Regions from separate parts of the Microbacterium natoriense genome, predicted to be linked through region 2. Evidence: predicted binding sites of a transcription regulator. Region 2 holds the regulator's gene; the other holds the start of a gene.
What was found. The regulator HspR, encoded in region 2, represses chaperone genes until heat shock. The targets are predictions, from matches to a motif close to AAGTTGAGTCNNNNNGACTCAACTT.
Positions count from the first base shown of each region.

Region 1: QFZ53_RS00550 (ATP-dependent Clp protease ATP-binding subunit) is a predicted target of HspR. The motif match lies at 9,888-9,912, and genes of this name have one in related genera.

Region 1 covers NZ_JAUSXV010000001.1:107,995-123,060, forward strand. The annotation lists gene QFZ53_RS00525 (glycoside hydrolase family 15 protein) at 1-1,344, opposite strand, end outside; gene QFZ53_RS00530 (nucleobase:cation symporter-2 family protein) at 1,430-2,887, opposite strand; gene QFZ53_RS00535 (8-oxoguanine deaminase) at 2,953-4,320, opposite strand; gene QFZ53_RS00540 (glucose-6-phosphate dehydrogenase) at 4,584-5,948, shown strand; gene QFZ53_RS00545 (DUF222 domain-containing protein) at 5,961-7,427, opposite strand; gene QFZ53_RS00550 (ATP-dependent Clp protease ATP-binding subunit) at 7,658-9,862, opposite strand; gene QFZ53_RS00555 (ATP-binding protein) at 10,016-11,260, shown strand; gene QFZ53_RS00560 (tetratricopeptide repeat protein) at 11,257-12,531, shown strand; gene QFZ53_RS00565 (tetratricopeptide repeat protein) at 12,528-13,805, shown strand; gene allB (allantoinase AllB) at 13,843-15,066, opposite strand, start outside.
Region 2 covers NZ_JAUSXV010000001.1:217,484-232,549, forward strand. The annotation lists gene QFZ53_RS00990 (DUF4185 domain-containing protein) at 1-476, opposite strand, end outside; gene QFZ53_RS00995 (Pr6Pr family membrane protein) at 783-1,430, shown strand; gene QFZ53_RS01000 (FAD-dependent oxidoreductase) at 1,411-2,772, opposite strand; gene QFZ53_RS01005 (heat shock protein transcriptional repressor HspR) at 2,846-3,277, opposite strand; gene QFZ53_RS01010 (DnaJ C-terminal domain-containing protein) at 3,305-4,285, opposite strand; gene QFZ53_RS01015 (nucleotide exchange factor GrpE) at 4,293-4,904, opposite strand; gene dnaK (molecular chaperone DnaK) at 4,907-6,766, opposite strand; gene QFZ53_RS01025 (hypothetical protein) at 6,967-7,443, shown strand; gene QFZ53_RS01030 (DUF1684 domain-containing protein) at 7,597-8,310, shown strand; gene QFZ53_RS01035 (ABC transporter substrate-binding protein) at 8,374-9,864, shown strand; gene QFZ53_RS01040 (ABC transporter permease) at 9,943-10,902, shown strand; gene QFZ53_RS01045 (ABC transporter permease) at 10,899-11,753, shown strand; gene QFZ53_RS01050 (ABC transporter ATP-binding protein) at 11,750-12,556, shown strand; gene QFZ53_RS01055 (ABC transporter ATP-binding protein) at 12,553-13,326, shown strand; gene QFZ53_RS01060 (HNH endonuclease signature motif containing protein) at 13,401-14,735, opposite strand; gene QFZ53_RS01065 (sirohydrochlorin chelatase) at 14,950-15,066, shown strand, end outside.

The sequences.
Region 1 (15,066 bases), 110 kb from region 2:
GTCGATCTCGGCACGCATGCGCTCGCGCAGTCCTCGCCAGCGCTCGACAGGACCTTCCAGCCCGAAGTCCTCGACTGCACGCACCGCGCGGTCGAACGCGGCCCACATCATGACCCGGGAATGGGTGAAGTGGTGCGCATCGCCCCTGATCTCCCACAACCCCTGGTCGGGCCGCTCGAGCTGCTCAGAGGCGAACCGCACCAGCTGCCGCTCGAGCGGCCAGGAGAACTCCGACTCGTCGAGACCCGCCGAACGCGCGGCCGAGAGCGTCACGAGCACCTCGCCCACGACGTCCGCCTGATACTGGGCGGCCGCGCCGTTGCCCAGACGCACCGGCGACGAGCCCTGATAGCCCGGGAACTCCGGCAGCACGCGCTCCAGCAGGTCGCGTTCCCCCGCGAGGCCGTACATGATCTGCAGATCGGCCGGATCGCCCGCGACCGCGCGCAGCAGCCACTCGCGCCAGCGGTCGGCGACGGTGAGGAAGCCGTGATCCAGCAGCGCCTCCAGCGTGAGGGCCGCGTCGCGCAGCCAGACGTAGCGGTAGTCCCAGTTGCGCTCTCCGCCGATCTCCTCCGGCAGCGCCATGGTCGCGGCCGCAGCGATACCGCCGGTCTCGTGGTTGGTCAGGGCGCGCAGCAGCAGCAGGGAGCGCACGACGTCGCCGCGCCGAGGTCCGTCGTGCGAGATGCGGTCGGCCCAGCTCTGCCACCAGTCCTTCGTTCGCTCGACCTCGTCGTCGACGTCGAGAACCGGGGGTACGTCGCGATGCGAGGGGAACCACGTCAGCTGCAGATCGTGCTCCTCGCCCGCGACCACCGTCAACTCGCCCCGGTGCTGGTGGTCGACGGCCGTCAGCCGCCCACCGCGGATGGCCACGGCATCCGGGCCGCCCATCGCCACCAGACAGGGCTCGTCGGCGGTGCCCGTCTGCCGCACCCACGGCATTCCCCGCGAGTAGTCGAAGCGGATGCTGATCTGCTGCACGAAGTCGATCTCACCCTGCACGCCGACGATCCTGCGGACGAGATCCGTGCGGCGGATGGCGATGTCGGGATCGAGCCCGATCGGCATGAAGTCGTGCACCTCGGCGACCGCGTCGCCGAGCGTCCAGCGGGTGATGAGCACGAAGGTGTCGCCGTCGTACCGCCGCGAGCACTCGGCATCGGGGTCGGCCGGATGCAGTTCCCAGCGGCCGTGCGCCTCGTCGCCCAGCAGGGCGCCGAACACCGACGGGGAGTCGAGGCGAGGCAGACACAGCCAGTCGATGCTGCCCGCCTTCGACACGAGCGCGGCCGTGCGGCAGTTGCTCAGAAGCGCGTAGTCCTCGATGCGGGCAGCCATGACCGGAGTGTTGCACCTCCCCGCATCCGACTCAAGCGGCCGCTCCGCCGAGCCTGCAGAGTTCTCGGCCCGTGGCCACGCCGGCTCAGTGCGCCGGTCTGTCGACGACGACCTCGTTGCCCTCCTTGTCGACCACCTTGCCGTCGACGACGGAGTCGCCGTCTTGGAGGGCGTCGAGGATCGCGATCGGGATGCTGCGGGTCGGCGCCGACACGAATGCGTTCTTGCGGTTCACGCTGCCCAGATGGTTGAACAGCAGGTTGAGCAGGATCGCGGCGACCGCAGCCGAGCTGATGCCGGAGTGGAAGATCGTGTTGAACCAGTCGGGCATCTGGTCGTAGATCGCGGGGGCCGCGATCGGCAGCATGCCGATGCCGAGGGAGGCCGCGACGATGATGAGGTTCATGTTGCCGCGGTAGTCGACTTTCGCCAGGGTGCGGATGCCGCTGGCCGCGACGCTTCCGAACAGGACGATTCCGGCGCCTCCCAGCACGGGCGCCGGGATCGCGCCCACGACGCGTCCGAGTACCGGCAGCAGGCCGAGCACGACGAGCACGACACCACCGGCGGTGACCACGAACCGGCTCTTCACGCCCGTGATCGCGACCAGACCGACGTTCTGCGCGAACGCCGACTGGGTGAAGGTGCCGAAGACCGGTGAGACGGCGCTCGAGAGCATGTCGGCGCGGAGCCCCGCGGCGATGCGCTTGGAATCGACCTTGGTGCCCACGATCTCGCCGACGGCGAGGATGTCGGCCGTGGTCTCGGTCAGCGTCACGAGGATGACGATGAACATCGAGATGATGCCGGCGATCTCGAAGGTCGGCAGTCCGAACGCGAACGGCGTCGGGAACGCGAAGATCTCTCCCTCACCGACGGCACTGAAGTCGACCCGGCCGATGATCGCCGCGAAGATCGTGCCGAGCACGATGGCAAGCAGGATCGACAGTCGCGAGACGGCGCCGACGGGGACCTTGCTGAGCACCAGCACTATGGCCAGGGTCACGAACGCGAGCAGCAGGTTCTGCGGGGCGCCGAAGTCGTCGGCGCGGTCGTTGCCGCCCATGGCCCAGCGGGCTGCGACAGGAAGCAGCGTGAGTCCGATCGTGGTGATCACGACGCCGGTGACGACCGGCGGGAAGAACCGGATGACCATCGCGAACACCGGAGCGATGAGCAGGCCTATGACGGATGCCACGATCACCGCGCCGAACACCGCCGGCAGTCCTCCGCCGTTCGTGACGATCGCGCCCATGGTAGCCACACCGGCGAACGAGACGCCCTGCACGAGTGGCAGCTGCGAGCCGAAGAACGGGATGCCGACGGTCTGCAGGATCGTCGCGAGACCGCCCATGAACAGGCAGGATGCGATCAGCACGCCGATCTCGGCCGAGCTCAGGCCGGCCATCTGGCCGATGATGAGCGGCGGGGCGATGATGCCGCCGTACATCGTCAGCACGTGCTGGAGGCCGTACCCGAAGGTGGCTCCGATAGACAGCCGTTCGTCTTCCGGCCGCGTGGCGACCGCGTTCTTCTTGCTCATATCGACCTCTTCGTCGTGTTTCCGTGGATGCGGGTGGTTCGAGTCGTTCGGGTGGGCGTTCGGGTTCAGGAGTGACGGGCGAGGAGACCGCGCGCCGCCTCGCTGTGGTGGGCGATGAGCCGCGGAACGTCGAGGCCGTCTATCCTGCCGTCGATCACGCGCCAGCGTCCGGCGACCATCACCCGGTCGGCACGATCCGCGCCGCACAGCAGCAGGGCGGCCACCGGATCGTGGCTGCCGGAGAACCGCAGCTCGTCGAGAGTGAACATCGCGAGGTCGGCCTGCGCGCCGGGAGCGAGCACGCCGATGTCACCGCGACCGAGGGCACGGGCGGAACCTGAGGTCGCCCAGCCGAGCGCGCGTTCCGGCGTGATCGCGGCGGCGCCGTAGCGCAGGCGCTGCAGGTACAGCGCCTGGCGCACCTCCTGGATCATGTTCGAGCCGTCGTTCGAGGCCGAACCGTCGACGCCGAGCCCCACGGGAGCGCCGGCCTCTTCGAGTTCGAGCGCACGGGCGATGCCCGAGGCGAGACGCATGTTCGAGGTCGCGCAGTGCGACACCGCGGTGCCTGCCGCCCCCAGTCGGGCTATCTCGGCGTCGTCGAAGTGGATGCCGTGCGCCAGCCACGTGCGATCCGACAACCAGCCGACTCTCTCGAGGTAGTCGACGGTGCGCAGGCCGAACATCTCGCGGCAGAAGTCCTCCTCATCGAGCGTCTCGGCCAGATGCGTGTGCAGGCGGACGTCGAGTCGGTCGGCGAGGGCCGCGGTGTCGCGCATGACGCCGGTGGTCACGGAGAACGGCGAGCACGGTGCGAGACCGATCTGCACGAAGGCGCCGTCGCCGCGCTCGTGATAGGCGCCGATCAGCCGCTCGCTGTCGGCGAGGATCGTGTCGGCATCCTGCACAGTCCGCTGCGGCGGCAGCCCACCGTCATCCTCACCCAGCGACATCGACCCGCGAGTCAGCGTCGCTCGCATTCCGAGCTTCCTCACGACGTCGACCTGCACGTCGATGCCTTCTTCGAGCCCATTCGGGAACAGGTAGTGGTGATCGGCGGCCGTCGTGCAGCCTGAGAGCAGCAACTCGGCGAGCGCCACGGTCGTGGCGAGCTCGAGGTCGCGCGGCGTGATGCCCGCCCAGACCCCGTAGAGGCCTTTCAGCCAGGGGAAGAGCTCGGCGCTCACAACGGGCCGCCAGGCGCGCGTGAGCGTCTGATAGAAGTGGTGGTGCGTGTTGATGAGCCCGGGGATCACGACGTGGCGGGCGGCGTCGAAGACCGAGTCGACCGGGGCTGTAGGCGCGCCACCGGCGGGCACGAGTTCGCTCACGACGGCGCCCTCGAGGACGATCCCGCCCGCGGCATCCGCATCGGTCCCCGTGAAGATGCCGAGCGGATTCTTGATCCAGGTGCGGGCGGCGGGCTGGGACATGGCGACTCCATCTGTGACGGTGGAGCCGGGGAACGGCCCCACGAGGGGCCAGCTCAGTTTCCCTGTCTGCTGATCCAGGTGCCCCGTCATCGGAACAGTTCAGGTCTACCAGCCGCGCGTCGAGACAGTCAAGGCTTTTCTCATATCTCGGACTCGGCATTCCATAAAGCGGAATAGATCGACGGATGCTGCACGGTTGCCACACCAGTACACGCATCGCCAGAGGGTGGCCTTCGGCTGCGGATCGGGATAACGTCACGGCCATGGCGACCACTCCCACGACCCTGTTCATCCTCGGCGCCTCTGGCGACCTGACGTCCCGGCTGCTGCTCCCCTCGCTCGCCGCTCTGCTCGCGCGGCAACCGCAGCGTCGTGTGGTCCTGCGCGGCTCGGGCACGGAAGAGCAGGATCACGAGGCCTGGAAGAAGCTCGTGGGCGTCGCCTTCTCGGACTTCCCTGGCACGATCGACCGCGTGACGATCGGCGACTACACCTCCGCCGACGTGACCGACCGGGACGCGGTCGCCGCCCTCGTCGACACCCTCGAACCGGGCACCGTGCTGTACTTCGCGCTTCCGCCGGCGGTGACGCGCGCGGCGATCGCGGCCATGCAGGGCATGACGCTCCCCGAGGGCACGGTGCTCGCGATGGAGAAGCCCTTCGGCGACGACGAGAAGACGGCCCGCGAGCTCAACGAGATGCTCACCGCTCTCGTGCCCGAACGTCAGATCTTCCGTGTCGACCACTTCCTCGGCCGCTCGATGCTGCTCAACCTCATGGGCGTGCGGCTGGCCAACCGCATCTGGGAACCGGTCTGGTCGGCGGAGCACATCGAGTCGGTGCTCATCCGATTCGACGAGAGCATCGCCCTGGAAGGCAGAGCCCGCTACTACGACAAGGCGGGCGCGATGATCGACATGATCCAGAGCCATCTGCTGCAGGTGCTCGCCCTCGTCGCGATGGACCCGCCGGCGAGCATCGACGAGCGCGACCTGCGCGATGCGAAGGCCTCGATACTCCGGGCGACGCACGTGCTCGGCGACGACCCGGCGCAGTCGTCCCGCCGGGCCAGATACACGGCCGGGCGGATCGACGATCGAGACCTGCCCTCGTACGCGGACGAGGACGGCGTGGATGCCGCTCGCGACACCGAGACCCTGGCCGAGGTCGTGTTCGAGGTCGCGAACGACCGCTGGGCCGGCGTGCCCTTCGTGCTGCGTTCGGGCAAGGCTCTGGCGGCGAAGAAGTCGGAGGTCGTCGTGACGTTCCGGCCGGTGCGGCACGTGCCGAAGGGACTCGCGGGCTCGCCCGTCGACGGCGGCCGGCTGACCTTCTCGCTGGGGCCCGACGAGATGCGGCTGAAGCTGCACGTGACCGGCGGCGACGACCCCTTCGCGCTGCGCGACGAGGAGCTGTGCGCCGATCTCGGCGAGGGGCAGCGCCGGTCGTACGAGGAGGTCATCGACGAGCTCCTCGACGGCGAGGTCGCCCTGTCGGTGCGCGCAGACGAGGCCGAGGAGTGCTGGCGCATCATCCAGCCGGTCCGAGACGCCTGGGCGTCGGGCGCCGCGCCCGTCGAGGACTATCCCGCCGGGTCCACGGGGCCCGAGGACTGGGCGACGAGCTGAGGGGAAACCGTTTCACCCGGTGCGGGCCGCCGCCAGTCCGAGCGATTCGAGAGTGATGCGCGGGGTTCGCCACCGGCGGTCGGGATCCCACCAGGCAGGACCCCGGATCTGCGGAACGCCCCCGAACATGCGTATCTCCCAGCCGGAGGTGTCGAGAGAGCGGTGATGCCACCAGCACAGGGGCACCCCGTTGTCGGTGTGCGTAGGGCCGCCTCTGGAGTGCTCGGTCACGTGATGGATCTCGCACCACGAAGCCGAGACGTGGCACCCCGGAATCAGGCACTCTCGGTCGCGGGCGACGATCGCCCGCCGCTGGTGCACCGTGAATACGCGGTCGGTGACCGTGATCCCGATGATGCGGCCCTCGTCGAAGAGCACCCGTTGGATCGCCCCGGTGCATGCCGTATGCCGCGCGACCGACAGCGGCACGGCGGCCTCCGCCCCGGGAAGACGTGCCCACCCCGTTCCCTGTGCCAGGTCGGCGGCATCGACGTGCACGACCAGCGTGGGTGCTGCGCCGCCAAGGCGCGGCATGTCATCGTGCCGCGCGGCGATGCCGAGCGCCGCGGCGAGCGCGTCATGACGCTTCTGGCCGGACGTGCGGGTGTCGATCCGATGCTGCGCGTCGTCGTTGAAAGGATCGCCTTCTACATCCTCGCCGCCGTCGAAGGCGACCGCGGACGCCGGGGCGCCGCCCACCTTCGGGTTGTTGAACGCGTCGAAGATGAGCTGCAGCTGCGCCACGAGTTCGGGCGTGAAGTCGCCGCGCACAGGGTGCACACCGTTGCGCAGACGCCCGACGCTCAGCCTCCGACGTGCCTGCGCCGCGTGATCGGACGGCTCTGCCCCGTCGGGGTCGAGCACCGCCGTGAGGTACTCGGCGGCGTGCCGCAGGTCTTCCGGCGTGGCAGGCGGCCCTTGTCGCGTCTCGGAGGCATCGGCGGCGTCGCCGTCGCAGGAGCGGTCGTCGCCCGGAGACCCCTCTTCGGAGGCCGGGCAGCCCCTGGCGTAGCGGGCGAGGTGCTCGTCGACGAGCAGCCGCTCCTCGACACCGATGCGAGTGTGCGCCCGGTCGATGGGGGCGGTGGCCGCGAGCAGACCTGCGACCCCGATCACTCCGTCGAGCAGAGCCTCGCGCAGCTGCGGCCACGCGGCGGGCAGCCGCTCGCCCGACACGATGCTGATCTCTCGATGCATCGCGTTCGAGACCCGGATGATCTTCGACGCGGTCGCGGCGTCGGTCAGCAGCGCCCGCTGGAGGAACTCGTTCGTGCCGCGGCATCCGAACTGGTGCCCGAAGTCCGCCGCGGCGGTGGCGACCGTCTCGACGACGCCTGCATCGACCAGCCGAGCGACCTCCCCGAAGACCCGGAGAACCTCGGCGCGTTCGGCGTCGCTCAGCCCGGCGAGGACGTCGCCGGCCAGCACCGTACGCAGGTCGGAGGCGACCTGGGCGAGAGCGTCGGCGGTGCTGGTCATGCCTCTATTCAACAGGGGGCCACCGACATTCCGACCCTGGAAACAGCCCGGTCAGATGATATTTCTTGAGACTTTACCGCCACCCCTCCTAGCGACGCTCTTCGCGCCTCGAGGTGGCAGTTCGTGCCGCTTCAACCGTCGCGAAGCGGCACGAAGGGCCACCTCGGGCGACTCTCGCCTGAGACGGGAGGAGGGGCGGATGCCGCAGCATCCGCCCCTCTCGACGCGGCTCACTCGTCGAGCAGCTCGGCCTCGATCACGTCGTCATCGGTCGAACCCGGCACCTGTTCGGCCTTCTCGGCGGTGAGGACGAGCCCCGCGCCATCTGCCGCGATGTCGACTCGCACCGTGTCGCCGTCGTGCACGCCGCCCGACAGCAGCGCGGTCGCCAGCTTGTTCTGCACCTCGCTCTGGATGAGCCGGCGCAGCGGGCGAGCACCGAACAAGGGGTCGTAGCCGCGCTCGGCGAGCCACGACCGCGCGTCGGGCGTGACGGCGAGCGAGAGCCTGCGGTCATGCAGCCGCTTCTGCAGCGCGTCGATCGTGAGCTCGACGATCTGCGCGAGGTCGTCTTCGCTGAGCGAGGAGAACATCACGATGTCGTCGAGACGGTTCAGGAACTCGGGGCGGAAGACCTGGCGCACGAGCACCATGACCTGCTCGCGCTTGTCGTCCACCGACAGCGTCGGATCGATCAGGATCGGCGAGCCGAGGTTCGAGGTGAGGATCAGGATGACGTTCGTGAAGTCGACCGTCCGGCCCTGGCCGTCTGTGAGACGGCCGTCGTCGAGCACCTGCAGCAGCACGTCGAACACCTCGGGGTGCGCCTTCTCGACCTCGTCGAGCAGGATCACGCTGTACGGGCGACGACGGACGGCTTCGGTGAGCTGGCCGCCCTGCTCGTAGCCGATGTATCCAGGGGGCGCTCCGACCAGGCGCGAGACCGAGTGCTTCTCGCCGTACTCCGACATGTCGATGCGGACCATCGCGTGCTCGTCGTCGAACAGGAACTCGGCGAGCGCCTTGGCCAGCTCGGTCTTTCCCACCCCGGTCGGACCGAGGAACAGGAACGAACCGGTCGGACGACCGGGATCGCTGATGCCGGCGCGCGAGCGGCGCACCGCATCCGACACCGCCTTCACGGCTTCCTTCTGTCCGATCAGTCGCTTGCCCAGCTCGGACTCGAGGTGCAGCAGCTTCTCGCTCTCGCCCTGCAGGAGGCGGCCGACGGGGATGCCGGTCCACGCCGCGATCACGGCGGCGATGTCCTCGTCGGTGACCTGCTCGTTGACCATGCGGGGCTCGGTCGATGCGGTCGCCTCGGCCTGCTCGGCCTCGGCGATGTCGCGCTCGAGGCGCTTGATGGTCTCGTATTCGAGCTTCGACGCCTTCGTGTAGTCGGCGTTGCGCATCGCGAGGTCGCGCTGCGTGATCGCGTCGTCGAGCTGCTTCTTCAGCTCGCCGACCCGGTTGAGCCCCTGACGCTCGCGAGCCCAGCGGGCCTCGAGCTCTGCCAGCTGCTTCTCCATGCCGACCAGCTGCTCTCGCAGAACGCCGAGGCGCTCCTTGGACGCGGCGTCCTTCTCGCGCTTGAGAGCGAGCTCCTCGAGCTTCATCCGGTCGACCTGGCGCTTGAGCTGGTCGATCTCCACCGGCGAGGAGTCGATCTCCATCTTGAGCCGAGACATCGACTCGTCGATCAGGTCGATCGCCTTGTCGGGCAGCTGCCGCGCGGGCAGGTAGCGGTTCGACAGAGCGGCGGCCGCGACCAGTGCGCTGTCGGAGATCGTCACCCCGTGATGCGCCTCGTAGCGGCCCTTGAGTCCGCGCAGGATCGCGATCGTGTCTTCGACCGACGGCTCGCCGACGTACACCTGCTGGAATCGGCGCTCGAGCGCCGCATCCTTCTCGATGAACTCCCGGTACTCGTTGAGGGTGGTCGCGCCGATCATGCGCAGCTCTCCGCGGGCCAGCATCGGTTTGAGCATGTTGGATGCCGCGACCGAGCCCTCCCCGCCGCCGGCGCCCATCAGGACGTGCAGCTCGTCGATGAAGGTGATGATCCGCCCGTCGGACTCGGTGATCTCCTTCAGGACGCTCTTCAGACGCTCCTCGAACTGACCGCGGTACATCGCACCCGCCACGAGAGCGGAGATGTCGAGCGAGACCAGCTCCTTGTCCTTGAGCGACTCGGCGACGTCGCCCGCGACGATGCGCTGCGCGAGGCCCTCGACCACGGCGGTCTTGCCGACGCCCGGCTCGCCGATGAGCACCGGGTTGTTCTTGGTGCGCCGGGTCAGCACCTGGCTGACGCGGCGGATCTCGCTGTCTCGGCCGATCACGGGGTCGAGCTTGCCCTGCCGGGCGCGATCGGTGAGGTTTATGCCGAACTGCTCGAGTGCGGATTGCTGTTCTTCGGTCTGAGGCGTGGCCATTCGGTTCTCCCGATGCTCCCTTTCAAAGTTGAGTGACTATGACTCAACTTTACCGCCTGCTGCTCCGCAGATCAACCGCTGAGCGTTCATGCGTCAGGATTCGGCGCGTCTGCAAGAATCGAGGTGGTCGTTGACGACAGCTGAGGGGGCACTATGGCGCACGACGACGAGTTTCTCGCGGTGATCGCTGCCGAGGTCGCGCAGGATCCGCAGAACATCGCGCTGCGGGAGGACTTCATAACCCTGCTGCTGGAACGAGATGCGGATCAGGCGGCGACCGAGATCGACGCCTTCGAGGCGCACGGCGGCGACCCCGCCCGCGCCCGCGTGCTCCGGGCGCGCGTGATGGCCGCACGGCTGCGCAGCGGAAAGGCGAACACCGCGCCATCAGACACGCCGCGTGCGGCCGCGGAACCGGACTCGGCGCGGGTCCCCGAGCCGGAGGCGCCATCGCGAGCCCCGGTCGCGGCGGACGACGACGCTGCGACCGGGGATCGGATCGAGCAGCCCGGCTTGTGGGATGCGGAGCGCCCGCAGGTGACCCTCGCCGACGTGGCCGGTCTCGCCGAGGTCAAGCAGCACCTCGACTCGACGTTCCTCGCCCCGCTGCGCAACCCTGCGCTCGCGGCGGCGTTCGGGCAGAAGCCGGGCGGGTCGCTCCTGATGTACGGTCCGCCCGGCTGCGGGAAGACGTTCATCGCTAAGGCGATCGCCGGCGACCTCGGCGCCTCCTTCATCCACGTCACCCTCGCTGACCTGCTCAGCGCCTGGATCGGCGAGAGCGAGAGGGCGATCCAGAGCGTGTTCCGCGATGCCAGAGCAGCCGCGCCATGCGTGATCTTCTTCGACGAGTTCGACGCTCTCGGAGGACGCCGGGCATCGGGCGGCGGCGGATCGCAGTCGATGCGGATGATCGTGACCCAGCTGCTCGAAGAGCTCGACGGCGTGACGAGTGAGAACGACGGGGTCTACTTCCTCGCCGCGACGAACCGGCCGTGGGACATCGACCCCGCCCTGCGTCGCCCCGGTCGCATCGACAAGACCGTGCTCGTGCTGCCGCCGGATGCGGTCGCCCGCGCCGCGATCCTGCAGGGCGACCTCGACGGCAAGCCGCAGGACGACGTCGATGTCATCGCCGTCGCCGCTGCGACCGAGGGGTTCTCGGGAGCCGACATCGCCCAGGTCGCGAAGCACGCGCTGCAGCGCTCGCTCACCGCGTCGATGGCGGCGGGAGCGATCGTCCCCGTCACCACCGAGGGCCTGCTCGAGTCCGCGGCGAGCATCACTCCCTCCACCACGAGCTGGTTCGACCAGGTGGCCCCCGTGCTCGAATACGGCGTCGACGACGGCACCTTCGACCAGCTGCGCGCCTACCGGGTCAAGCAGGGCATGCGGTGACACACCACGACGACCGCGACAACCTCGAGCAGGTCGCCATCGTCCGAGACCGCGACCTCGCCCTCGAGCTGCTCGGCGCGCAGCCGACCAACCGCAGGATCGCCACCCTGGCCCACAGCGTCCTCGCACGCGAACCCCGCTTCACCGGCACCTACCTCATCCTCGCCCTTCATCACCAGGCACGAGGCGAGCTCGATGACGCGCGTCGAGAGCTGCGTCAGCTCATCGGCGTTCAGGACGGCTACCGCCTCACTGCGGTCCGCATCCTCCGCGACCTCGAGTACGAGAACCGGAGATTCGACGAGGCCCTCCGGCTCGCCGAGCACGCGATGCAGGGCGGGGAAGAGGTCGAGTGGCTCGACCTGATGATGCTCGGCGCCGCGACCGTGTTCACCGGCAGCCGCACCGCCGGCTGGGACCTCATGGACGAGGCGGTGGTGTGGACGGGTCGAGTCGATCCCACCCTCATTCCGAAGGTCCTCGCCAAGCGGGCGCTGCTGTTCCTCTCGACCGGGGCGCCGCCCGAGCGCTTCCTCCCGGCCGCCGAGGCGGCGATCGCTGCGAGCCCGTGGGAGAGGCTGCTCTCGATCGCCCTGGCGTACGCCTATCTGTACGACTACCGCGCGGCGGACGCGCGCGACCTGTTCCAGCGCGTGCTCCGCGAGGACCCGACCGACACCGTCGCGCAGGGCGGCATGATCATGGCGCGCGGTTTCCTCGAACCGATCGAGCGCGGCGACGCGACGATGGACCAGCTCCGCGAGGCGGGCATGGGAGAGATGGCCTGGCGGATCATGCACGAGCAGATCTTCGATCTCGACATCGAGCACGCGCTGGCCGCGCTGAGCCGCGTGCTGCCGCGCGCGCTCGTACGGGCACTGCGCGGCCCCCTGCGCAGGAAGAAGCTCGAGGCCACGGAGGGAAACCGCTCCCTCCTCGGCTGGCATGACGGTCAAGACCCCGGCACCGGCGACGCCTGGGGGCTCGGCGAACCGGTTCGGCTGCTCTCGGGCGCCGAGGTCGACGCGATGGCGGCCGCCGCTCAGGACCCAGGCGCCTGGCCGGCGTGGTCCGAGGACGACGCCTTCGTCCCGATCGCGACCGACGACGCGGGCTCGTACTTCTTCGAGGGGTACGCCTCGCGCCTGTACCGCCGGACGGTCGGCGGCTCGGATGTCGAGGTCGCCCCCAGCCTCGCCGACTGGGTCTGGGATCGCGTCGTCGACTTCGGCGGCGAGGAGCCGCGACCAGGAAGGGCGCCGAGAGGATGAACACGACGACGAACGACGAACGATCGGCCATCGAGCACGACCGTGACCTCGCGTGGGAGCTCTGGGATGCGCAGCCGACCCATCCGCGCATCCCCGAGCTCGCGCACAGCGTGCTCGCCCGCGAGCCCTCGTTCACCGGCATGATCGTGCTCATCGCTCTGCACCGCGAGGCGTGCGGCGAGATCGACGAGGCGAGACGCCTGCTTCGAGACCTCATCGGGCGGCGGGACCGCCAGTATCTGAACGCGGTGAAGAAGCTCCGCGACCTCGAGATGTCCGACGGCGACTTCGCCGAGGCTCTCCGGCTCTGCGAGATCGTGCTGCGCGAGCAGCCGGATGCCGATTGGATCGAGCACATGGAGCTCGGCAGCGCCCTGGCGTACACCGGCCGCGCCGAGGAAGGCTGGCGCCGCATCGACGAGGCGGTGGGGATCGCCGCGGCGCAGGGCGCGCAGGAGCATGCCATCGCGCTGGGACAGCGCGCCACACGACTCTTCGCCACGGCGGCTGACCCCGAGCGCCTCCTGCCCGCCGCGGAGGAGGCGTACGCCGCAGATCCGACGGAGTACCTGCTCGCGGTGACGCTCGGCTACGCATACCTGAACACCTATCGGCCAGACGAGGCGCTCGATCTGTTCCAGCGAGCGCTGCGCGAGGACCCGACCTTCGAACTCGCGCAGAACGGCGTCAAGGTCACGAGAGGCTTCCTCGAGCCGATCCGCACCGGCGCCGCGACGATGGACACGATGCGCGAGATGCAGATGGGGGAATACGTCTGGCGACGCTTCGTGGCGAAGGCCTTCGGCGCCGATCTCGCGGATGCGCTCGTCGCGCTCGACGAGGTGATGCCCGAGACTCTGGCGGCGACTCTGCGCCCGCCGCTCGACCAGGCTGCCGCCGTCGCATCGGGCGGCCAGGACACGATCTTCGCCTGGCATGACGGCCAGGAGGCCGGAACCGGCGATCTCTGGGGCCCCGGGGAGCGCTTCCGGCTGATGACCGGCGCCGAGGTGGCCGAGATGAATGACGGGGTCGAGCAGGACCCCGCCGCCTGGGGCGACTGGGACGACAAGCCCGACTATTTCTGGGTGATCTTCACGGACGATGCCGGCGACTACCTCCTCGAGGGGCTCGGAGGAAAGCTGTATCGTCGTTCGCCCGGGGTGCCCGACGTCGAGGTCGCGCCGAGTCCGGCGGAATGGATCTGGGATCGCGTCGCCGCTTTCGGCGGTCGCGATCCCCGCCCGGGTCGCAGTCGACGCACAGCCGGCTGAGCGCTGCCGAGCACCCCGCTGACGGTCATTCCACGGGTCACTCCGAGTCGGTCATGCCCCGGCGCAGCAGGCGTCCGCGCGGGGTCTCGAAGTCGATGACTTCGCCGTGCAGGTACGTCGTGCGCACGACGCCGGCCAGCGCCTTGCCGTGATAGGGCGTCAGGTGGTTCTTGTGGTGAAGCTTCTCCACGTCGACCACGTAGGCGTCGTCGGCCGCGAACACCGAGAAGTCGGCATCGTAGCCGGGCGCGATGCGCCCCTTTCCGGTGAGGCCGGCGAACTGCGCGGGGCGCTCGCTCATCCACGACACGACCGTCTCGAGAGACAGTCCGCGCTGACGCGCCTCGGTCCAGATCAGCGACAGACCGAGCTGCAGCGAGGCGACACCACCCCAGGCCACGGCGAAGTCGCCGTTCTCGAGGTCCTTGAGGTCGAGCGTCGACGGCGAGTGGTCCGAGACGATGAAGTCGATCGTGCCGTCTTCGAGTCCCTGCCACAACAGCTCGCGGTTTCCGGCCTCGCGGATCGGCGGGCAGCACTTGAACTGGGTGGCCCCGTGCGGGATCTCCTCGGCCGTGAGCGTCAGGTAGTGCGGGCACGTCTCGACCGTGATCTTCAGCCCGTCGTGCTTGGCGGTGCGGAGCATGGCCAGGGCGTCGGATGACGACAGGTGGAGGATGTGCGCGCGGGCGCCCGTCCAGCGAGCACGCTCGATGACCTCGGCGATCGCCAGGTTCTCAGCTCCCCTCGGACGCGAGGCGAGGAACTTGCTGTAGTCGTCGCCTTCGGGCTGCGGAGCGCGGTCGATCGCCCGGGAGTCTTCGGCGTGCACGATCATGACCGAGTCGAAGTTCGAGAGCTCGCGCATGTCCTTCTCGAGCTCGTCCGCGTCGAGCGGCGGGAACTCGTCGACGCCCGAGTGCAGCAGGAAGCACTTGAAGCCGAAGACACCGGCGTCGTGCAGGGGTCTCAGGTCGGCCGTGTTTCCCGGCACCGCCCCGCCCCAGAAGCCGACGTCGACATGCGTCTGCCCCTTGGCGGCCTCGCGCTTGACGTTCAGCGCCTCGACGCTGACGGTGGGCGGGATGCTGTTCAGCGGCATGTCGACGATGGTCGTGACTCCGCCGGCCGCGGCGGCGCGGGTGGCGGAGGCGAAGCCCTCCCACTCGGTGCGACCGGGCTCGTTGACGTGCACGTGCGTGTCGACGAGGCCGGGGATCAAGGTCTCATCGGCGGCGAGTTCGATGACCTCTCCGCCGTT
Region 2 (15,066 bases):
GTCGGGATCTTGGTGACCTCGCCTCCCGCACCGTTCGCGTCATGGTCCCCTTCGACGAGCGGAGCAGCCAGACCGATGTCGTCTTCGACCCAGCCGTCGAACGAGATCCCGTCGGACGGGTCGTCGTCGGTCGTCCACGCGGCGACGTTCGAGCGCCAGAAGCCTCCTTGTCCTCCGATCGACTCCGGATCGCGTTCGCCGAATGTGTCTCCGAACAGGAAGAACGTGCGGTCGCCGACATTGACCATCGACCCGAGATCGGTGCCGGCGACCGAGACCGCCGCGGTGTCGTTCATGGCGTCGGGGCCGGTGAGCTGCGCGATCTCCGCGACCTCGGAGACGCCGTCGAGCACGAAGGGCTTGTCGGGGTTCGGATCGACGCTCACCCCCGCACTCCCGGCGCATCCGGCGAGCACGAGGGCGAGGACGACGGATGCCGCGACGGCGGCCCTGCGAGATGCGGAAGTGACGGACATGATCCTCCTCGATCGGTGACGGTCATGGATCCGAATCTAGCGGAAATCGATTTCAACACACTAGGGTCTTCGGCATGGCAGACACCCCTACACTCCGTGGCTGCGCCCGTCCGCGGCCGACGGTTTCGAACCTCGGTGGGGACACGAGAACGGCATGCAGATCGGCATCCCGCCGACCCCGGGACCTCGCGGACTGCTGCGTATGTTCACGCCCTATCTCGACCACCCGGAAGAAGGCGCACGCTGACCGCATCCCCCACGCGTGCGCCTGAGAGAGCGTCGAGCGCACTTCCGTAGACTCGCCGGATGGCGAAAGTGCGGGCGCGTGCGGTTTTCGGCGCACTGCGTCTCACCGCGGCAGCCGTGTGCGCAGTCGCCCTCGTGCACCGGCTGTTCTGGGGGCTCAGCTCACGGACGACCGCGGGCGAGAACTTCTTCGCGTACCTGACGGTCGAATCGAACTGCGCGCTCGTGATCGTGCTGCTGATCGGCACTGCACTCGCGTTCACACGAGCGACTGACCCACGCTGGTTCACGATCGCTCTCGCCCTCGTGCTGACCTGGACCATCACGGCCGGGCTCGCCTTCGCCTTGATCGTCTGGCAGGCCGGGCTCCGCGGCATCCGCGTCGATGTGCCCTGGTCCGATCAGGTGCTGCACTTCTGGCTGCCCGCCTGCACGGCGATCGCCTGGGTGCTCACACCCGGCCACCGCCGGGTGTCGTGGTGGATCGTGCCGTGGTCGCTGCTCTTCCCTCTCGCGTGGGGCGGAGTGACGATGTGGCGGGGGCCGCTCGTCGGCTGGTATCCGTACTACTTCCTCGACCCGCGGCAGGTGTCGGGGATGCCCGAATTCCTCCTCACGAGTGCCGTGGCGCTGTCGATCTTCGCGCTCGTGGCGTGCGTGCTGGTGCTGATCAGCCGGATGCCGCAGATCAGGCGATCGGCTGCATGAACGGCGCCAGCGCGGCCATGGCCGCGGCCTGAGCGGCCTCGTCGTCGAGCGCTGCGAACTCGGCGGCGTCGGCGCCCCCGACGATCCCGACGAGGATCGCGTCTCCCGTGACGGGTGCGAGGTTGAACCAGGTGCGGATCGTCTGCTCTGCGCCGACCGCATGCCAGATGGTGGCATCCGTGTCGACGAGCGGCTCGTCGAACCGCAGCCAGACGGTCTCGATGAAGCCCATGCCGAGGTCGGCGATCGCCCCGCGCTGCGCGAACGGCAGCTTGGGCGCGAACTCGATACCGTCGCTCTGCAGCACCCCGAGCGGAACCGTGATGATGACGCGGTCAAACGACAGCGACTCCCCGGTGGCGATGCCGAGGCTCACGCCGGCATCGTCATAGGCGACGCGCGAGACGGCCGATGACAGGCTCACCCTGACGCCGTCGACGAGCTGCGCGAGCACTGCGCCGAGGTCGCCGAGCACGGCCGTGCGGGTGTCGGGCGGCAGCGTGGGCGGGAACCACGACGACGCCTGATCGGGGTCGGACCCGGCGGATGCTGCGACGTAGGCGAGCAGCGCCGCGAGCCCCGGTTCTGCGGGGTCGGCGCCGGCATCGGCGAGCGCCTGCGCCAGAGGGACGTCGGCCGGGAGCGCCTCGGCCGCAGCGATCGCGTCGATGACCGGCTGGCTCGACGGCGCGTCGACAACGCCGTCGGGCGACCTCCACAGAGCGCTCTCGAGGACCGCTGTGCGGATGTCGAGCGCGTTCAGCTGTTCGCCGAGCTCGGTGTCGTCGGCGCCGATGAGCCAGCCGCCGAGCTGCGCGGGCACGGGCCATCGCTCGTCGTCGACCACGCTCTGGATTCGGCCCCCGGTGCGATCGCGCGATTCGAACACCGTGAGCGCGAGACCCGTCGCGGCGAGGCGTGAGGCGGCGGCGGCTCCTGCGAGTCCGGCGCCGACGATCGCCACGCGCTCTCCTGCGCCGGCTGCGGCCAGCAGTTCCTCGGCCGCGCGGGTGCCGGAGCGGAGCGCTCCGGCCATGGTCCCCGGTGCATCTGCATCGGTCGCCTCACCAGCGAAGAACAGGCGGCCGCGGACCGGTGTCGCGAGCGCGTCACGAGCGGCGCTCTGAACGCCGACCGGAGTGAAGCTCGCCGCACCAAGGGCTGACGGGTCGGTCGACCATGCGCTGCGAGCGAAGGCGATCGGGGCGAGGCTGTCGCCGGTCGGGGTCGGCGAGGGAGTGCGATCAGGCGTGGGTGTGGGCGCCGGCTCGGGAGTGCACGAGGCGAGAAGCACCCCGATCACGCCGGCTCCGGCGCCGACCAGCAGAGTGCGACGCGTCATCCTCATCGTGACGCAACGATACCGCGCTCGCCCTGCTGCGTCCCAACGACCCCACTGCACTCCGAGGGAGATGTCAGTCGCGGGCGCGCGGATCCCACAGGACGATCTCGGTGGAGCGGCGGATGCGCCGGCCGTTCGGCACGGGCACGACGCCGGCCGAACCGGCGGCGAACACGCGGACGCCAGGGCGGTTCTCCCGTTCGGCGCGCAATGCGGCCTCGAGGCCCGAGACCTGCCGGCGCAGCATCCGGTTCTCATCCTCCAGGTCGAGCAGCCGGGCGATCGCCGGCAGGCTCATGCCCTCGGACGACAGCTGGGCGACCTCGCGCAGCTGTTCGATGTTGCGGGTCGAATAGCGCCGCGATCCGCCGGTCGTACGACCGGGGACCACGAGGCCGATCCGGTCGTACTGACGCAGCGTCTGCGGGTGCATGCCGGCGAGCTCGGCGGCGACGGCGATCGCGAACACCGGGGTGTCGGCATCCATGCCCTGTCGTTCAGCCATCGGACTCACCCGCACAGAGCCCGGTCGTCATCGCCGGGCCTTCGCCATCAGGTCGGCCCGCGGGTTCTCGTCGGGCTCCAGCTCGTGGAACTTCTCGAGCGCCTCGCGGGCTGCCTCGTCGAGGTGCGAGGGCACCGCGATCTGGAGTTCGGCGAGCAGGTCGCCCGATCCCTTGGTCGTGGTGACGCCGCGACCCTTGACGCGCAGCACGCGACCCGAAGGCGTACCGGGGGCGACACGGAGCTTGACCGTGTCGCCGCCCAGCGTGGGGACCTCGATCGTCGCGCCGAGCGCGGCCTCGGTGAAGGTCACCGGAACCACGACGCGGAGGTTGAGCCCGTCGCGGGTGAAGACCGGGTGCGGCTTGACGGCGATCTGCACGACGATGTCGCCGTTCTCACCGCCGTCCGGCGAGGGCCGTCCGCGTCCGCGCAGCTTGATCTTCTGCCCGTCTGCAACGCCGGCCGGGATCTTCACCTTGAACGGCTTGCCGTCCTCGCCCTGCAGGGTGATGGTCTCTCCCTGCACGGCGGTCGTGAAGTCCAGCGTCGTGCGCGCGGTGACGTCGGCGCCGCGCTGCGGGCCTCCGTATCCGCGGAATCCGCCCGAGGTCCGCCCGAAGCCGCCGGAGCCGAAGCCTCCGCCGCCCTGGTTGAACATCGAGAAGATGTCCTCGAAATCGGCGCTCTGTCCGCGACCCTGCTGGCCGAACCGGCTGAAGACGTCTTCGAAGCCGCCCGCGCCCTGACCACCCGCGGTGAAGCGGGCGCCAGAGCCCATCGCGCGGATCTCGTCGTACTCCTTGCGCTGTTCGGCATCCGACAGCACCGAGTAGGCCTCGCTGATCTCCTTGAACTTCGCCTCGGCGGCCGCATCGCCCTGATTGGAATCGGGGTGGTACTTCCGCGCGAGCTTGCGATAGGTCTTCTTGAGATCAGCGTCGCTGACGTCCTTCATGACCCCGAGGGTCTTGTAGAAGTCCTTGTCGAACCAGTCCTGGCTAGCCATCTGTCCCCTACTCGGCAGGTACTGCGACGACGACCTTCGCGGGACGCAGCTCGACGTCGCCGAGCCGGTAGCCGACCTCGACGACCTCGAGGATCGTCGTCTTCTCCGCGCCCGGCGTGGGCTGCTGGAAAATCGCTTCGTGCTGCTGCGGGTCGAACTCGTCGCCAGCCTCGCCGTACGAGACGACGCCGAGACGCTCGACCACAGTGCGCACCTTCTCGGCGATCACGGCGAAGGGGGTGCCCTCGACCAGATCGCCGTGCTGGGCGGCGCGAGCCAGATCGTCGAGCACGGGGATGAGGCCCTTGGCGGCCTCGCCCTTCGCGCGCTCGATGTCGGTCTGGCGCTGCTCCTCGGTGCGGCGGCGGTAGTTCGCGTACTCGGCCTGAAGGCGCTTCAAGTCGTTCAGCAGGGTCGCCTCGGCGTCGGCGATCGCGGCATCCTCTGCGGCAGCCTCGTCGGTCTGCTCGGCGTTCAGGATGTCGTCGACCGTGAGCTCCTCGTCGGAGCCCTCAGCGGCCCTGGCCTCGGTGGAGTCCGGATTCTGCGGCGCGGGGCCGGATGCCGCAGCATCCGACCCCTCCGGAACCTCGTTCTCTTCGAAGTTCTTGTCCGTCATGATTACTTCTTGTCTTCCTCGTCGTCGACGACCTCTGCGTCGATGACGTCCTCGTCGGAGGAGCTGCTGTCATCGGCGGGGGCGCCCTCGGGGGCGCCGGCTGCGGCATCCGCCTGCGACTGCGCGTAGATCGCCTCGCCGAGCTTGGTCTGCGACTGGTTGAGCTTGTCGAAGGCCGTCTTCACGGCCTCGTCGTCGTCGCCGGCCAGCGCCGTCTTGAGCGCGTCGACATCGGCCTTGACCTCGGTCTTCACGTCTTCGGGCAGCTTGTCGTCGTTCTCGGAGATGAGCTTGTCGATCGAGTACGCGAGCGTCTCGGCCTGGTTGCGGACCTCGGCGGCTTCGCGGCGCGCCTTGTCTTCTGCAGCGTGCTCCTCGGCCTCGCGCACCATGCGGTCGATGTCGTCCTTGCTGAGCGACGAGCCGCCGGTGATCGTCATCGACTGCTCCTTGCCCGTGCCCTTGTCCTTGGCGGACACGTGCACGATGCCGTTCGCGTCGATGTCGAAGGTGACCTCGACCTGCGGGATGCCGCGCGGAGCCGGGGCGATGCCGGTGAGCTCGAAGGTGCCGAGCGGCTTGTTGTCGCGTGTGAAGTCGCGCTCGCCCTGGAAGACCTGGATCGCGACGGACGGCTGGTTGTCGTCGGCCGTCGTGAAGGTCTCGCTGCGCTTGGTCGGGATGGCCGTGTTGCGCTCGATGAGCTTGGTCATCATGCCGCCCTTGGTCTCGATGCCGAGGCTCAGCGGGGTGACGTCGATCAGCAGCACGTCCTTGCGCTCGCCCTTGAGGACACCGGCCTGGAGGGCTGCGCCGACGGCGACGACCTCGTCAGGGTTGACGCCCTTGTTGGCTTCCTTGCCGGCCTCGCGCTTGACGAGTTCGGCGACGGCGGGCATGCGGGTCGAGCCGCCGACGAGGACGACGTGCGCGATGTCGGCGACCTTGATGCCGGCCTCGCGGATGACGTCTTCGAAGGGCTTCTTGGTGCGGTCGAGGAGATCCTTGGTGAGGTCCTCGAACTTCGCGCGGGTGATCGTCTCTGAGAGCGAGACCGGGCCGGACTCGGTCAGCGACAGGTACGGCAGGTTGATGCTCGTGCTGGTCGAGGAGGAGAGCTCCTTCTTCGCCTGCTCGGCGGCCTCCTTGAGACGCTGCAGGGCGATCTTGTCGCCCGAGACGTCGACGCCCGTGGTCTCCTTGAACTGCTTGATCAGGTAGTCGACCAGACGCTGGTCCCAGTCGTCGCCGCCGAGGCGGTTGTCACCGGCGGTCGAGCGCACCTGGATGGTGGAGAAGTCGTCGTCCTTGCCCACCTCGAGGAGGGAGACGTCGAAGGTTCCGCCACCGAGGTCGAAGACGAGGATGAGCTCGTCTTCCTTGCCCTTGTCGAGGCCGTACGCGAGAGCGGCGGCGGTGGGCTCGTTGATGATGCGGAGCACGTTGAGGCCCGAGATCTCGCCGGCCTCCTTGGTGGCCTGACGCTCGGCGTCGTTGAAGTATGCGGGAACGGTGATGACGGCATCCGTCACCGTGTCGCCCAGGTACGACTCGGCGTCGCGCTTGAGCTTCATGAGGATGCGCGAGGAGATCTCCTGCGGCGTCCACTTCTTGCCGTCGACGTCGAAGCTCCAGTCGGTGCCCATGTGGCGCTTGACCGACGAGATGGTGCGGTCGACGTTGGTGACGGCCTGGCGCTTGGCCGTCTCGCCGACGAGCACCTCGCCGTCCTTCGTGAAGGCGACGACCGACGGGGTCGTGCGGAAGCCCTCGGCGTTGGCGATGACCTTCGGCTCGCCACCCTCGAGGACGCTGACGACGGAGTTCGTGGTTCCGAGGTCGATTCCAACAGCACGTGCCATGTGTTCTCTCCTTGTATGTGTGGAACGGGAAGTCTGCGGCGATCAGGGAAACCTGAGTCGCGATGACTCAACTGTACTCCGAGGGTCGGATGCTGTCAAAAGAAGTTGATATGAATTGGCTCAACTTTGCTTGTCTCGCTGTGCTCGCTCGACGGCCGGTGGGGTCGTCGCTCCGTCTCGCTCTTGGTTATCGTGGTGCGATGAGCGATGCCGTTGCCTTGCACGTCGATGAGGACGGATTCTTCTGCCTCGTCGCGCCCGATACGTATCGTGGCTTCGTCGATGAGGATTGGGAGCTCGAGCAGCTCCTCACCCACTTCGCAGGGCAGATGAACGCGGAATCCCTGTTCATCGCCTATCCCGGCCCGTATGACACCAACGAGACCGTCGTAGTCGCAGATGGCCATGGTGATGCTCCGGTGCTGCGTCAAGCGGTGGGCGCTGTGAACGTCGGCCCCGGAGGGCTGTGGCTCACCGACTACACGCAGCTGACGATGGCCGCGCAGTTCGACGATGAAGCCCCGACCGCGTCTTACGCGATTCGGCTTCCGATCGCAGAGGGTCGGCACCGGGTCGATCTCCGACAGCTCGACGGCGTCCCACGCTACGTGCTCACCATCACGCCGCTTGCGGATGATGGCCGCGAACCGGTCAGCGCGGTTCCCTGGTTCTCTTAGCCCGCGCCAGCCGAGCGTCACATCCGGTCCCTCGTCTTCCCGACGCGCAGCCGCGCCGCCGCGCCGCCGGGGAATGGCGCACGCCCCGACCGTGTTTCGCTGAATAACGTTCACATTCCGCGACGCCCATTCCCTTCTTACGATGGATCCGCCATGCCTGCACCCGAAGATCACGCCGCCTGGCGCGCACAGCGCCGCGCCGCCGTCACCGCGCCCACGGGCAACCTCGCCCTCGTCGAGACCCGTTGGACAGGGGCGGAGCGACCCGACATCGACGCAGAGCAGGCGGATGCCGCGGCATCCGTCACTGTGACGCCCATCGAGCGCACCGACATCTCGACCGGAGCCGCCGAGTACGGGTTGCGCGTGTGGGACGCGGACGCTCCCGCGATCCGTGCGTTCGAGAGTATCGACACCTACGACTACGACCCCGCATGGGTGATCGAGGCGCAGTTCTCGCCGGTCGAGGCCTCTCGCACCGTGCCTTTCGAGCACATCCGCGACAACGGAGGCACTCGCGAACTCGTCGTGCCCGGCGACATCACCTTCACGCTGAACGGCGCCGAGCACCGCCTTGCCGCCTTCGATGACGGCGGCCAGCTGCTGCTCGTGTTCGGCGACGCCACCAACGGCGCCGAGACGTACGGATCCGGCCGCTTCCTGTTCGTGCGCCGCGACGACGACAGCGCCTTCGGCGCCGCGGGCACGGTCGTGCTCGACTTCAACCGCGCCTTCGTGCCGCCGTGCGGTTTCTCCGCACAGTACAACTGCCCGCTGCCCCCGGCGCAGAACCGGTTCAGCGAAGCCATCCGCGCCGGCGAGAAGAGCGTCGTGTTCTCAGGCGGATTCGACATCTACTCCGCCTGAACTCCACTCAGCATCCGTCACCCGAACCCGCAGCATCCCTCACCCACCCACCAGGAGACCCCTGTGAAGAAGTCCCTCGCGCTCGGCGCGACCATTCTCGTCTCGGCCCTCGCGCTCGCCGGCTGCTCGGCCGGCGGCGGCGCGTCCGCCGACGGTCCGGATGCCACCATCCACATCGGATCGATCTACGAGCCCGTCAACCTCTCCAATGTCGCGGGCGGTGGCCAGGGCGTCACCGAGGCCCTGACAGGCAACGTCTACGAGGGCCTGTACAAGCTCACCGATGACGGAGAGGTCGAGCCGCTGCTCGCCGAGAGCGCCGACGTCAGCGACGACGGCCTGACGTACACGATCACGCTGAAGGACGGCGTCGCCTTCCACTCCGGGAAGAAGCTGACCTCGGCCGACGTGAAGGCGAGCATCGAGGCCGTCACCGCCGAGGAGTCGCAGTCGGCGCGCAAATCGGCCTTCGAGGTGATCACGAGCATCGAGACCCCCGACGACGCGACCGTGGTCTTCACGCTCTCGCAGCGCTCGATCTCGTTCCTCTACAACCTCAGCTACGTGTGGATCGTGAACGCCGACGCGACAGACCTGGAGACCAAGGAGGACGGCACCGGCCCCTACACGCTGGACGAGTGGAAGAAGGGCAGCACCCTGACCCTCGACCGCTGGGACGACTACTGGGGCGAGGCGGCCAAGAACGCCGAGGTCGTCTACACGTACTTCACCGATGCGACAGCCGAGAACAACGCCCTGCTCACCGGTGAGATCGACCTCATCACGAGCGTGCAGAGTCCGGATGCCCTCGCGCAGTTCTCGGGCGACGACTACGTGATCTCGGAAGGCACCTCCACCACCAAGGAGCTGCTGGCGTTCAACGACCGCGTCGCACCGTTCGACAACGCCCTCGTGCGCAAGGCGATCTACTCCGCGATCGACACGAAGAAGCTGCTGAACTCCATCTGGGGCGACTACGGCACACTGATCGGCTCGATGGTCCCGCCGACCGACCCCTGGTACGAAGACCTCACCGCTGTGAACCCGTATGACGTCGACCTCGCCACGCAGCAGCTGGCCGAGGCCGGGTACCCGGACGGCTTCGAGTTCACGCTCGACACCCCCAGCTACGACCCGCACCCGGCCGTGGCCGAGTTCCTGCAGTCGCAGCTGGCCGAGGTCGGCATCACCGTGAACATCAACACGATCAGCGCCGACGAGTGGTACACCAAGGTGTTCAAGGAGCAGGACTTCGAGGCGACGCTGCAGGAGCACGTCAACGACCGAGACGTGGTCTGGTACGGCAACCCCGACTTCTACTGGGGCTACGACAACGCCGATGTGCAGCAGTGGGTGGCCGAGGCGGAACAGGCCACGACCACCGACGAGCAGACCGAGCTGCTGAAGAAGGTCAACGAGCAGATCGCTGCGGACGCCGCAAGCGTCTGGCTGTACCTGTATCCGCAGATCGTCATCGCATCCAGCGACGTCACCGGATACCCTGTCAACGGCCTGAACTCGCAGTTCTTCGCCTACGACATCGTCAAGTCCTGACCTTCTCGACGCCTCGTGGATGTCGTGCCCTCCGGGGCGCCGTCCACGAGGCGTCGCCCGTTTCGTCCCAGAGAACCCATGCTCGCCTATCTCGCCCGTCGTTTCGCGTTCCTCGTGGTGTCGCTCGTCGTCGCCATGATCGTGATCTTCGTGCTGCTGCGGCTCCTCCCCGGCGACCCGGCGAACGCCCTGCTCTCCGTGAACGCGACCGATGAGCAGATCGCCGCGGCGCGGGCCCAGGTGGGATCGGATCAGCCGCTGCTGCAGCAGTTCCTCACCTGGGCGGGGCAGATGCTGCGGTTCGACCTCGGCAGCAGCTACATCTCGACTCTGCCCGTCGGGCCCGAGATCTCCGCACGGCTGGTCGTGACCCTGCCGCTCACGTTGCTCGCCTTCGCACTCGCGTTGGTGCTCTCGCTCGTTCTCGGCATCACGGCCGCGGTGAAGGCCCACCGCTGGTACGGCGCGCTGCTGAGCGGCTTCGCGCAGCTCGGCATCGCCGTCCCGGTGTTCTGGGTGGGCATGATCCTGGTCTGGATCTTCGCACTCGGACTGGGCGTCCTGCCCTCGGGCGGATTCCCGCGCGACGACTGGGAGGATCCCGCCGACGCTCTGCGTTCGCTGACCCTTCCCGTGATCACGATCGCGCTCGTGATGAGCGCTTCGCTGAGCAGATACGTGCGCTCCGCCACCCTCGATGTGCTGGGCAGCGACTATCTGCGCACCGCGCGCGCCGGCGGATCAGGGGTCGGCGAGGCGCTGCTGCGTCACGGCCTGCGCAACGGCGCGGTCCCCGTGATCGCCGTGCTCGGCATCGAGCTCTCGACCACCCTGCTCGGCGCCGTCGTCGTCGAGAGCGTGTTCACGCTGCCGGGCCTGGGCAGCATGCTGCTGAACGGCATCGCGCAGCACGACTTCGCGAACATCCAGGGCGTGCTCGTGGTGAGCACCCTGTTCGTGCTCCTGGTCGGCTTCCTCGCCGACATCGTCCAACGACTCGTCGACCCGCGACTGCGTGCCAGGGTGGCCGTCCGATGACCGCGGTGGTCGAGCAGGTGACGGACGCCGCACCCCGACGTCGCCGTCACACGACCCTGGGCCTCGGTCTGGGCTTCACCGGCGTCATCGTCCTCCTCGCTCTCGTCTCGCTGTTCTGGCTGCCCTTCGACCCCTCCGACATCAGCGGCGGACGCCTCGAAGGTCCGAGCCTCGAGCATCTGCTGGGCACGGACAAGCTCGGGCGCGACCTGTTCACTCAGCTCATGATCGGGGCCCGTATCGCGCTCATCGTCGGCACCGCATCCGTCGCCCTCGCCGCCGTGCTGGGTGTCGCGATCGGCCTGACCGCCGCCTTCGCCCGCCCCTGGCTCGACGACTCGCTCTCGGCCACGCTCGACGTGATCATCGCGTTCCCGGTGCTGCTCCTGGCGATGCTCGTGGTCGCCGTGCAGGGAGCCTCGCTGTGGTCGGCGATCCTCGCGATCGGACTCGCCATGTCGGCCGTCGTCGCCCGACTCACCCGCATCCTCGCCCGCCGCGTGCTGCACGAGCAGTTCATCACCGCAGCGCGCACCAGCGGCACCCGTCTTCCGGGGATCGTCTTCTTCCATGTCCTGCCGAACATCGCGCCGGCCCTCGGCGTGAACCTCGCCCTGCAGTTCGGCGCCGCCGTGCTGGCCGAGGCGAGCCTGTCGTATCTGGGGCTGGGCGCACCGCCGCCCAACGCATCCTGGGGGCGACTGCTGCAAGAAGCGCAGGGCACTGTGCTCACCGCACCGGTCGGGGCCATCGCGCCCGGAGTCGCGCTCGTCGTGCTCGTGCTCGGTGTGAACTTCATCGCCGACGGCCTGCGCGATTTCGCAGACCCGACTCGCAGGAGGAACCGATGAGCCTTCTCGAAGTCGCCGGCCTCACTGTCACCGCGGGCGGTCGACGTCTCGTCGACGACGTGTCGTTCACCGTCGCGGCGGGTGAGCGCGTCGGTGTGATCGGCGAGTCCGGGTCGGGCAAGTCGGTCACCTCGCTCGCGATCACCGGGCTCCTCGGCGGAGGGCTCGAGACATCCGGATCGGTCCTGCTGGACGGCACGCAGGTGATCGGAGCCCCGGATCGGATGCTGCGGCCGCTGCGCGGCCCGGTCGCCTCGTTGCTGTTCCAGGAGCCGCTGACCGCCCTCGACCCGCTCATGCGGGTGGAGCGCCAGATCGCGGAGCCGATCCGGCGCCACCTCGGTCTTCGAGGCGCCGCACTGCAGCAGGCCGTGCTCGGCGCCCTGAACGATGTGTCCCTGCCCGACCCTCGCATCGCCCGCGCATTCCCGCATGAGCTGTCGGGCGGCCAGCGGCAGCGCGTGGCGACCGCGATCGCCCTCGCGGCGAGCCCGAAGCTGCTGATCGCGGACGAGCCGACGACGGCGCTCGACGTGACGGTTCAGGACGAGATCCTGACGCTGCTCGAGCGCCTGGTGGCCGAGCGTGACATGGCGCTGCTGTTCATCAGCCACGACCTCGCGGTGGTCGCGCGGATGACGCAGCGCGTGGTCGTGATGCGACGGGGCGAGGCCGTGGAGCAGGGACCGATCACCGAGATCCTCGGCGACCCACAGCATCCGTACGCCCAAGGCCTCGTGGCGAGCGCCCGGGCGCTGGACTCGGCGCTCGACGCCCCCGCCACCCCGGGAGTGGTGCGATGACCGCCCTGCTCGAGCTTCACGACGCCCGGTTCGCCTACGGCCGGCGCACTGTCATCGACGACGTCACACTCGGTGTCTCTGCCGGTCAGGCACTGGGCCTGGTCGGCGAGTCCGGAGCGGGCAAATCGACGATCTTCTCCCTGCTCCTCGGACTCGCCGCGCCGCACGCCGGCGCAGTGCTGTTCGACGGCGCCCCGTTGGACCGGCGCGACCGACGCATGATGCGCCGGTTCCGCACCGAGGTGCAGACGGTGTTCCAGGACCCGTACTCCTCGCTCGACCCGCGTCAGCGCATCGACCGCATCGTGGGCGAACCGCTGCGGTCCCTGGGGATCGCCCGCGGCGCCGAGGCGCAGCAGTCGGTGGCGGAGGCCGTGCGCTCGGTCGGCCTCGACGCCGACGCCCTGCACCGGTACCCGCACGAGTTCTCGGGCGGCCAGCGCCAGCGCATCGCGATCGCCAGGGCCATCGTGTCGAAACCGCGCGTCCTGCTCGCAGACGAGCCGGTCAGCGCACTCGACGTCACCACCCGCATCCAGGTCATCGAGCTGCTGGCCCATCTGCGCGCCGAGACCGGCATGGCCCTCGTGATGGTGTCGCACGATCTGAGCGCGGTCGCCGCCCTGTGTGAGCGGACCGTCGTGCTGCAGGGCGGGCGCGTCGTCGAAGAGGGGGCGACCCGCGACATCCTCGACGCCCCGACGACCGCCTACACGCGCACCCTCGTCTCGGCGATCCCGCGGTTGCCGCGGTTGCCGCGGGAGGCCTGATTCGGGCACGCCCACGCCGAAGGTGGGATCACCCCCGCCGCGAGCACCGAGGTGCAGCCGCAACGGGTGCGACCTCAGAAGGGCGGCTCGGGTTCGTCGGGAGCTTCGGTGAACGTCACGGTGTTCACCGGCGGAGGCCGGTCGATGTAGATCTGTCCGGTCGGGCTCGTCCACGAGTAGACGCCGCCGTCGAGGTGTTCGACGTGCCACGGGGTGTGATGCTTCAGCACGTGGTGTCTTCGGCACAGTGCACCGAGGTTGGCGTCGGTCGTCTCGCCACCGAAGGCGTGGTCGATCGTGTGGTCGAGGTCGCTGTCTCGGGCCGGCATCCCGCATCCAGGGAATCGGCACCGCTGGTCCCTGGCCTGGAGGTGTCGCCTCAGGTCGGCGGAGGGCCGGTAGCGGTCGACGGCGAGCACGCCACCGGTGACAGGGTGGGTGAGCACGCGATCCCAACCGGATGCTGCACCGACCAGCGCCTTCGCCGTCGCGTCGTCGATCGGGCAGCGGCCGTTCAGCTCGGCAGGAGTGCTGTCGACGCCGGCGAGGCTGAGCACCGGGACCGTGACGGACACGGCCGCTGTGATCGCGGCGAGGAGCCCCTCAGGGGTGTCGTGCCCGGCCGGAGCACCGGTGAGGAGCATGTCGAGAGCGAGATCGCAGCGGATCTCGTCGAAGGTCCGAGCGTCGGGCACCACGTCCGGTTCTGTGGCGGAGTCGCCTGTCGCCGCAGGACCGAACGACGCGCCCGTTGGCACGCAGGAGCCTGTCTGCAGCGCCCTGCCCATCGCGGTGATCCGGTCGTACGCACCGTGGATCAGCGCCGCCGGGCCGTGCATGCCGAGCTCGGCCATGCCGTCAGGGCGATCATTCACCCAGATGCGGCGCTTCGTCCGAGCGTCCTTGTGCCGATCGTCGAGACCGCGCGGCTGGAACCGCTCCGCGACGCGCCGCGCCATCCGCCCCACTCGATTCGGGGACTCCGTCTCCGCGAATCCGATGATCTGCTCGGAGTAGGCGTCCCGGTCGGCCGCGTCATCGAGATGCTCCCCGGCCTCGACGATCACGCGCGCATGCCCGGCGCTGATGCGGCCGGCACCCTGTGCCTGCCACACCCGCGGGAATCGCTCGACCAGGAACGACGCCTCCGCCATCCGGCGCTGCACCGTCCGGTCGGACACCCGCAGCGCCGCCCCCAGCTCCGCGGCCACCGTGCGCGTGGACAGGTCGCCGAAATCCTCGTGACCTGCTTCATCTGCGACCTGCAGCGCCAGACGTGACGCGGTGGCGAGAATGCCATCGCGCACCGCCTGCAGCTGACCGATCGTGCGGTCGACATCGACGAGCATGCCGGTGAGCGCGGCCAGCGCGTCCACCTGTTCGATCGTCGCGTCAACCAGTGCCGTCATACCTACATCATGCTCGGGGCCTCCGACATTGACGCCCTGATCAGGGGCTGAAAACGGGCAGAATCATCACGGAAGGGCAACGAAGCGCGAATGCTCCGAAACGGGCGTTTCGTCTCGCTTCGCTCGCTCGACGACCGCAGGCTCGGGATCCGGCACCTGGGCGAGGACGCCCCGCTGAAACACCGCAGTCACACATACCCTTTAGAGTCGCTGCATGGCTCGACCCTCGCTCCTCGCCGTGTCGCACGGCACCGCCGACGTCGAAGGCGCCGCGGCGATCGCCGCCCTCGTCGCGCAGGTGCGCTCGGCCCTCCCCGACGTCGACGTGATC